Regions from separate parts of the Nitratireductor mangrovi genome, predicted to be linked through region 2. Evidence: predicted binding sites of a transcription regulator. Region 2 holds the regulator's gene; each other region holds the start of a gene.
What was found. Region 2 encodes PhoB, which activates phosphate uptake and scavenging genes when phosphate is short. Its sites were predicted from a motif close to TGTCATNNANCTGTCAT; they were not measured.

Region 1: the regulator PhoB is predicted to act here: its motif matches at 1,437-1,453, upstream of FQ775_RS20655 (DUF1045 domain-containing protein).
Region 3: the regulator PhoB is predicted to act here: its motif matches at 1,081-1,097, upstream of FQ775_RS06025 (UDP-2,3-diacylglucosamine diphosphatase).
Region 4: the regulator PhoB is predicted to act here: its motif matches at 1,341-1,357, upstream of FQ775_RS17910 (DUF2794 domain-containing protein).

The regions. Positions count from the first base shown of each region.
Region 1 covers NZ_CP042301.2:4,210,350-4,212,545, reverse strand. Annotated here, with positions in the region: gene FQ775_RS20660 (alpha-D-ribose 1-methylphosphonate 5-triphosphate diphosphatase) at 1-688, opposite strand, end outside; gene FQ775_RS20655 (DUF1045 domain-containing protein) at 689-1,396, opposite strand; gene phnE (phosphonate ABC transporter, permease protein PhnE) at 1,608-2,196, opposite strand, start outside.
Region 2 covers NZ_CP042301.2:3,377,655-3,379,850, reverse strand. Annotated here, with positions in the region: gene pstB (phosphate ABC transporter ATP-binding protein PstB) at 1-204, shown strand, start outside; gene phoU (phosphate signaling complex protein PhoU) at 246-953, shown strand; gene phoB (phosphate regulon transcriptional regulator PhoB) at 980-1,666, shown strand; gene FQ775_RS16460 (FG-GAP repeat domain-containing protein) at 1,682-2,196, opposite strand, start outside.
Region 3 covers NZ_CP042301.2:1,225,316-1,227,511, forward strand. Annotated here, with positions in the region: gene FQ775_RS06015 (fumarylacetoacetate hydrolase family protein) at 1-164, opposite strand, end outside; gene FQ775_RS06020 (SDR family oxidoreductase) at 207-986, opposite strand; gene FQ775_RS06025 (UDP-2,3-diacylglucosamine diphosphatase) at 1,147-1,986, shown strand; gene FQ775_RS06030 (MFS transporter) at 2,131-2,196, shown strand, end outside.
Region 4 covers NZ_CP042301.2:3,667,156-3,669,351, forward strand. Annotated here, with positions in the region: gene FQ775_RS17900 (Bax inhibitor-1/YccA family protein) at 1-240, shown strand, start outside; gene FQ775_RS17905 (GNAT family N-acetyltransferase) at 346-912, shown strand; gene FQ775_RS17910 (DUF2794 domain-containing protein) at 940-1,326, opposite strand; gene FQ775_RS17915 (DUF1223 domain-containing protein) at 1,708-2,196, opposite strand, start outside.

The DNA of each region.
Region 1 (2,196 bases), 830 kb from region 2:
TCGCAAGCACGATGCCGCGCCCGTGACAGGCTGCGGCGATGGTCTCGCGGTGGCGGCGCGAATTGCGGTCCGACTGCGCCATGCGCTTTTCGCAGAACTCCCGGAACGCCTGATCGGACAGGTTGAGCTTGCGCTTGTAATAGGCGGCATAGGTCTCGAGGTCGACAAACTGGCGCTGGCCCGGCGAATGGTCCATCAGCGAGACGAGGCGCACGCGATCGTCTTCCGAGTAGAGGCCAAAGCTGTCGACGCAGTCGTCCGCCGAGACTTCGCAACGCAGGTGGATGAAGTGCTCGGCACGCAACCTGTCCCCCAACATGCCGTCGACGATCGCATCGGCAAGCTTCCGGTGGTCCGCGGCGGCGGTGTCGGAGTCCTCGTCGAGACCGACCCTGAGCGCGTCAAAGACAGTGGTGATACCCGAGGTCGCCACCTGGGCATCGTGGGCCAGCACGGCGGCAAGCGGATTCCAGCGAACCTTCGGCCGGGGCGCGTAGTGGCCTTCGAGGTGGTCGGTGTGCAGTTCGACCAGACCGGGAATCAGGTAGTCGCCACCGAAATCCTCCCCACCGCGGGTGTCGCCGGTCGCGATATCGGCGATGCGGCCGTCGCGGACGACGACAGAACCGTCGACGATTTCGTCGGCAAGAACGATGCGGGCATTGGAGAGGACGGTTTCGGAACGCATTCAGGCGGACTTTCTCTGCTCGTGGCGGCCGATCCGATGGAAGGACCGGACCCGGAAAGGCGCACCGGGTTCTGATTCGACAAACAGTGCAATCGAGGCGATTTCGAGGGGAGCACCGAGGAAGGGGCGGAAATGCTCGTCAATGGCCGCGCCGAGCCGCTCGGCCTCGGTGCCGGCGACACGACCGGTCAGCGTCATGTGAAATCGGAAAGCGTCGAAGACGTAAGGATAGCCCCACTGATGCAGGTTCTTGATCTCTTCAGGCCGCAGTGATCCAGGGTTGCGGCGGGCGATGTCGCGTTCCGCGAGCGGTGCTCGAAAACGGTCGAACCGCTCGACAATTTCGCCAGCGAAACGATCCAGGGCCGCGCTACGTTGCTCCGGAACCAGCGCATAGAAGCCGGAAATCTGCCGCGCCACCAAAGCCGCCAGACGGACAGGCTCGACCTCGGCGGCAAAGTCGTCGAGCGCCTTGACAAGCTTGGCCTCCGTCTGTCCGCCGGCCAGCGCGAACGGCGCCTTGAGCGTGGCGTGGAAACCGTAGCGGCGCGCCGACGCGGTATGGAACGCCAGTTCCGCCGCCGTCAGATCGCCAAGCGGAACAGCTGCAAAAGGTTCGCCGGTGAAGGCATCGCGCCCGAGCCAGCGGACGGCGGCGCGCGTCAGCGCGGCATCCTTGGGTGGGGTGAAGTAGATCGCGTAGCGCATGGGATCATCCTCGCCAGGCGCGATGCATTAGGCGATTTGCGTGACAGTTTGACGAAGCCACGCGACTGACCGCAGCCCGAATGGCATCGAGGCAGGTTACGAAACTACCGCGCCGACCGCAGCAACACAATCAAGCGATGCCACGGAACGTTGGCGGACCTCATCTTTGGTCGACCGCTACGCGTGACAGCGCAGTAATACCTGCCCCGGACTATCGTCCGCCGATCAGCTTCGAACGCAGCCAGCCCGAGAGCATGTCCATCATCGAGACCATCAACAGGGTAAGCACGATGTAATAGGTGACTTCCTCCCAGTCCTTCTGCGTCTGGATCGCCTGCGTCAGCAAGAGCCCGATGCCGCCGCCAACGATCGCGCCGATCACCGTCGCGCTGCGCGTGTTGGATTCGAGATAATAGAGCACCTGGCTGATGATCACCGGAGCGATCTGCGGGATGACACCGAAGCGGTTGCGCTGGACCGTATTGGCGCCAGTCGAGCGCAGTCCGTCGATCTGTTTCTGGTCTACGTTCTCCAGTGCTTCGGAAAACAACTTGCCGAAGGTTCCAGTGTCGGTGAACAGGATCGCGAGCGACCCCGTCAGCGGGCCGGGCCCGAACGCCCGCGACAGGATGATCGTCCAGATCAACCCGTCGACGCCGCGAAGGAAATCGAAGACGCGGCGCACGCCGAAGCGCACCGGGAGTGCGGGCGCGAAGTTCTTCGCTGCGGCGAATGCCAGAGGCAGGGCCACAATCGCTCCGCCCATGGTGCCCAGGAAGGCCATGAGGATGGTCTCGAAG
Region 2 (2,196 bases):
AAGGTCGAGGAACTGATCGACGAGCTTCGGCAGAACTACACCATCGTCATCGTCACCCACTCCATGCAGCAGGCGGCCCGCGTCTCGCAGCGCACGGCGATGTTCCACCTCGGTTACCTCGTCGAGGAAGGGCCGACGGACAAGATGTTCACCAACCCTGACGACAAGCGCACCCAGGACTACATCACCGGCCGTTTCGGCTGATCGGCCGCGCGCCACATCCCGCCTTCACGAGGAGCGAGCCCATGGGCGAGCACACCGTCACATCCTTCGACGACGATCTTGAAGAGGTCGACAAGCTGATCCGCGAGATGGGCGACCTGGCCGGTTCGATGATCGGCGACGCCACCCGCTCGCTGCTGAGTTCGGACAATCCGCTGGCCCAGCGCATCATCTCCGACGACGCGATCATGGATGCCAAGCAGCGCGAGCTCGACGAGCGTGCCATCACGCTGATCGCCAGGCGCCAGCCCATGGCCCAGGATCTGCGTGCCGTGATCGGCGCTATCCGCATGGCCGGCGACCTGGAGCGTATCGGCGATCTCGCCAAGAACATCGCCAAGCGCGTCGGCGCCATCGGCCAATCGACGACGCCCAAGAGCCTGTCGCATTCGATCGAATCGATGGCCGAGATGGTGCACGCCCAGACCTCCGGCATCGTCGACCGTTATGTCGGACGCGACGCCGAAGCGCTGAAGGCGCTCAGGGCCGGCGACGAGAAGATCGACATCAAATACACCGCGATCTTCCGCGAGCTGCTCACCTACATGATGGAAGACCCGCGCAACATCACCGCGTGTACGCACCTGCTGTTCTGTGCCAAGAACCTTGAACGCATCGGCGACCACGCCACCAACATTGCCGAGAACGCCTATTATGTGATGACCGGCAACCAGTTGCCGATCAGCCGGCCCAAGCTGGACGAGACGGCGGTCTCGGACGCGACGGCCTGAGACCGCGAGGTGCCTTGTTGGCGATGATGGCGGCAAAGATCATGGTCGTGGAGGATGAAGAACCCCTCTGCGTCCTGCTGAAATACAACCTCGAGGCCGAAGGCTACAATGTCGAGGTGATCAGCCGCGGCGACGAGGCCGAGATCCGGCTGCAGGAAAGCGTGCCCGACCTGCTCGTGCTCGACTGGATGATCCCCGCCGTCTCCGGCATCGAGCTGTGCCGGCGGCTCAGGATGCGGCCCGAGACCGAAAGGCTGCCGATCATCATGCTGACGGCGCGCGGCGAGGAGAGCGACCGCGTGCGCGGCCTTGCCACCGGCGCCGACGACTATCTGGTCAAGCCGTTCTCGACGCCGGAATTCATCGCCCGCGTGCGCGCGCTGTTGCGCCGCGCCAAGCCGGAGGTGCTGTCAAGCGTGCTCAAGGTCGGCGACATCGTGCTCGACCGCGAGGCGCATCGCGTCTACCGGCGCAAGAGCGAGATCAGGCTGGGGCCGACCGAGTTCCGGCTGCTGGAATTCCTGATGCAGCATCCGGGCCGCGTCTTTTCGCGCAGCCAGTTGCTCGACAATGTCTGGGGCGAGACGATCTATATCGACGAACGTACCGTCGACGTCCATGTCGGCCGCCTGCGCAAGGCGGTCAATTCCGGCCGCCTGCCGGACGTCATCCGCACCATCCGTGGTGCCGGCTACGCCATCAAGGAAGCTTAGCCGGCAATCTTCTTGTCACTGCGCGTCGCTGGCCTGCCAGGCGTCACCCTTGTCGCTCGGGGTTATCGTGTCGTCGGCCTCCGGCGGATACCAGTAGCGCGCCGCGTTCGCCTCGCGGCCGATCAGCACGAAATTGTTGGCAAAGACCCGGTAGGGCGCGCTCCATTCGCCGTCAGGCCACTTGACGCGCACCTGGGCGCGTTCGGCCGTGCCCAGCCCGACATGGACGAAGCCGGCATGCCCCGAGGCGTGGCCGCCGCCGACCTGCACGGTGCGGTTATAGGTGTTGTTGCCGGCCTTGACCGAGACCAGCGCCCCGACCGCGTTGCGGTTCGGCCCCGGCTGCGAGAGTTCGACGGCGAGGAAGTTGCCCATCGGCCTCGCACCGAACGCGACCCTGGCGCCACGGTTGCGGAACAGGGTGACGTTCTGCTCGCGGTTGACGACCAGCAGGTCGAGCATGCCGTCGGCGTTGAAATCCTCCACCACCGCGCCGCGGCCCTTGGTCGGCAGGTTGATGCCGGCCAGGT
Region 3 (2,196 bases), 2.2 Mb from region 2:
GGGCGGTGGGTCAGGTCGGCCGCAGAGAGCTTGGCGATCAGGTCGGGGCCGATCGTCTCGGGGCCATAGTCGGCCACGATGCCGGACATGTCGCGGATTGTTCCGTCGGTGTCGATGATGCCCGGGCGCTCTGCGCCCTTGGGTCCAAAACGTACCAGTTTCAAAGGCTTGGTCCTCCCACCTTATCTACAAATTTGCTGAAATGACTAGAACGCGCTCGGATAGAGCCCGCCGTCGAGGATCAGGTTCTGGCCGGTGATATAGCCGGAATGCGCCGAGCAGAGGAAGGCACAGGCCTTGCCGAATTCCTCGGCGCTGCCCAGCCTCCTGGCCGGGATGTCGGCCGCGATCTTCTTTTCCTGCTCCTCGACGCTGATGCCGGCCTTCTCGGCGCCGAAGGCGAGCGTGCCGCGGATGCGGTCGGTGTCGAACTTGCCCGGCAGCACACTGTTGATGGTGACGTTGCGGTGAGCGACCGTGCGCGCGACGCCGGCAAGGAACGCTGTCAGGCCCGCACGCGCGCCGGACGAGAGGTCGAGACCGGGGATCGGCTGGTAGACCGACAGCGAGGTGATGTTGACGATGCGGCCGAAACCGCGCTCGGCCATGCCGTCGATGACCGCTTTGATCAGTTCGATCGGCGTCACCATGTTCTGTGTCACGCCGGCAAGCAGCGCTTCGCGGTCGAGTTCGCGGAAATCGCGCAGCGGCGGACCGCCATTGTTGTTGACGAGGATGTCGGGCGCCGGACAGGCGTCGAGCAGCTTTTTCTGGACCGCCGGATCCGAGACATCGCCGGCGACTTCGGTGACGGACACGCCGAAGCCCTCGCGTATATCCTTCGCCGCGGCGGCGAGCTTCTCCGCGTCACGACCGTTGAGCACCAGGTCGCAGCCCGCATCGGCCAGCGCCAGCGCACATCCGCGGCCCAGTCCCCGGCTCGATGCGCACACGATCGCCTTCTTGCCCTTCAGCCCAAGATCCATGCCGCTTGCCTTCCTCGCTGTGATTCCGAGGCGGCACGATAGTGCCTGTCGCGGCGTGTGGAAACTCCCGCGTGGCGCCGTGCCGGCGCGGCGCCGTCATATCCCTGTGACATGAATCGTGTCTTGGGAGGCCGGCAAACAAACGGCTTGGGCGCGATCCATGGACGGTGAACCGATCCGCACGTTCCGGACCCTCTTCCTGTCCGACATTCATCTTGGCTCGAAGCCGGCGAAGGCCGAATTCCTGATCGATTTCCTGCGTTTCCACGATGCCGAGACGATCTATCTCGTCGGCGACATCGTCGATGGCTGGCGCCTGCGCCGCTCCTGGCACTGGCCGCAGGCCCACAACGATGTCGTCCAGAAGCTGCTGCGCAAGGCGCGCAAGGGCACCCGCATCTACTATGTCGCCGGCAATCACGACGAGTTCCTGCGCGGCTTCCAGGGCGTGCATTTCGGCGGCATCGTCGTGGCCGACCGCATCGTGCACGAGGCCGCCGACGGCCGCCGCTACCTCGTCATCCACGGCGACCAGTTCGACACCATCGTCCACAACGTGCGCTGGCTCGCCTATCTCGGCGACAAGGCCTACGATGTCGCCATCGTCGCCAATCGTGCCATCGGCCTGTTCAGGCGCATGTTCGGCATGCCCTACTGGTCGTTCTCGTCCTGGGCCAAAATACGGGTCAAGCAGGCGGTCAATTTCATCAGCGCCTTCCAGGAGGTCGTCACCCAGGAGGCGCGGCGCGCCGGCGTCGACGGCGTGGTTTGCGGCCACATCCACCACGCCACCATCGAGGAGATGGGCGACATCCGCTACATCAACACCGGCGACTGGGTAGAAAGCTGCACGGCCGTCGCTGAAAACAACGACGGCTCCTTCGAACTCATCACCTGGACACAGGTCAGCCAGCCGACCGCCGACACCGTCTCCGAAGAAGACGCGCTTGCCGACAAGGTTGTCGCCTTCCAGGGTCGCAAATCCGTCGAAGCCGCCTGAAGCCCTCCCGCGCTTGGCTGGCCTCACGCTTGGCCGCCTGTGGCCGAACGGTTGATCCCACACGTCGTTTCTGCGCTGCCGGCCTTCGTGCTAACGCCGTGGCCGGCACCGGCGTGGCCGGGCGCAACGCGAAATCCGGGCTTCATGGCTTCCACACCCGATCCCGTCTCCGACCGGCCTGCGCATTTCGAACTGCGCATGGGTGTGCTG
Region 4 (2,196 bases), 290 kb from region 2:
GCGATGATCGTCAACATCTTCCTTGGTTCGACCGCGCTGCAGTTCGCGATCTCTGTGATCGGCGTGCTCATCTTCGCCGGCCTCACCGCCTACGACACGCAGCAGATCAAGGAGATGTATTACGAGGGCGATGACGAAGCGGTCGCCGGCCGCAAGTCGATCATGGGCGCCCTGCGCCTCTACCTCGACTTCATCAACCTGTTCATGTTCCTGCTCCATTTCCTGGGCAATCGCGAATAGGTGCGGCTGAAACAATCAAGATGCGAAGGGCGGCTTGCGGGCCGCCCTTTTCATTTGCCAGAGCCTCTGCTTGATATCCGGGCAGGTCGAACCAATGCATACACGATGAGCACGCTGACGATCAGGCCCGCCGAACGAACCGATATCGGGGCGATCACCGCGATCTACGCCGACGCCGTGGCCAACGGCACGGCGAGCTATGAGCTGGAGCCGCCGTCGAAGGCCGAGATGGCCGCGCGTTTCGATGCGCTGGCCGAGCGCGGCTATCCCTATTTCGTCGCCGAGGATGACGCCGTCGTCGGCTATGCCTATGCGGGTCCGTTCCGCCCGCGCCGCGCCTACCGCTTCATCGTCGAGGATTCGATCTATCTGGCGCCGGTCGCCCAGGGGCGGGGACTGGGAAAAAAGCTTCTCGCCAGGTTGATTGATGAGGCGACGGCGCTCGGCTTCCGCCAGATGACGGCGGTCATCGGCGATGGCGCCCGCAATCTGGCGTCGGTGCAGCTTCACGCAGCGCTCGGCTTCCGCCATGCCGGACGCCTCGAAGGTTCGGGCTACAAGCACGGCCGCTGGCTCGACACCGTCTTCATGCAACTGATGCTGAACGACGGTACGGCGACGCCGCCCGACGCGGCCTCGCTGCCCGAACGGAATTTTCGCGAGGGAATCTGAACGATCGCCGGACTCGCGGGTCCGCCTTCAGGCCTCGACCAGCTTCAGCCGCTTGTCGAAGACGTTGAGCACCCGAGCCAGTTCGTGGCCGCGCTTCATGATCAGACCGGTGGCGGCGACGACCGAATAGGCGCCCTGCTTGCGCGCCAGCCGCGGATTCTTGACGATCTGGAACAGCGGCACCTCGCTGGTGCGCCTGAACACCGAAAACACCGCCCGGTCGGAGAGATGGTCGATGGCGTAGTCGCGCCATTCATTGGCGGCGACCATGCGCCCGTAAAGCTTGAGAATCTGGTCGAGTTCACGCCGCTCGAAAGTGACGGGGCCTTCTCGTCGATCCCGCCTCGCCTCGTGAAGCGGGATCAGCATCGCGGAGCCGTCTGTGTCCTCCGCTCCTTCGGCGCGTTCGACCATGGGCGCAGCCTTTCATGACAGTTTGGCGACGAAAAGGGTCGCGCTTTCGCGATCGAATTGCAACCCCCAGCGGCTGCCGGTCGCCGGTCGGCACCATCTGCGCGGCAGATGCCGGATCCCAGGTTACGTCAGGTCACGAACAGGGACAGCTTGTCGGAATTGGTGATTGGTCGCCACATTCCTGCCGCGAATTGTCCCGCTTCCGGCCCCAATACGCGGCGAACATCCAATCGTTGCCTGAGACGGTTCGGTCTGGCGCTGACGCTGTAACCCCAAGCCCCCCGCCCACGGTGTCTTCGCTGGGCCGAACCAACCTCCGGCCCCTCGGGGCCAGCATCGGCAAAATTCTTCCGAAAAACGAGATGTCTTGACGTTTGCGGCTCAGCTTGCGGGTGCGCCGACGATCGCCGCACCGAGGATCGGCCCGGGATTGCCGTTCTTGCCGATCCCCTGCAGGAGCACCGCGCAACCGGCAGCGCCGCGTTTCTTCAGTTCCATGGCCGGGATCTCCACCCGCATTGGCTTGCCGTGCCACATGCCCACCGACTGCACCCCGGAAACCGCGTTCCAGTAGGTGATGGTCTTGCCGGCATTCTCGCCGCGCTTGATCTCGACAGGGGTCACCGGATCGAAATAGACCAGCACCAGGTTCGCCTTGCCGTAGCCGTCCGGGGCCTTGCCTGCTTCGATGATGACACTGTCGACGCCTTCCTCGAGCTTGATGTCGACGATGAGGCCCTTGCCTTCCCTGGCCATCGTGTCCAGCGCCGAGCCGACTTTCGCGCGGCTGGCGCCGTTCATATGCACGCGGCCATTGACGATCGCCTGCGGTGTGTAGACCGCCCGTTCCCCCAGTGAGCGGGCATATTC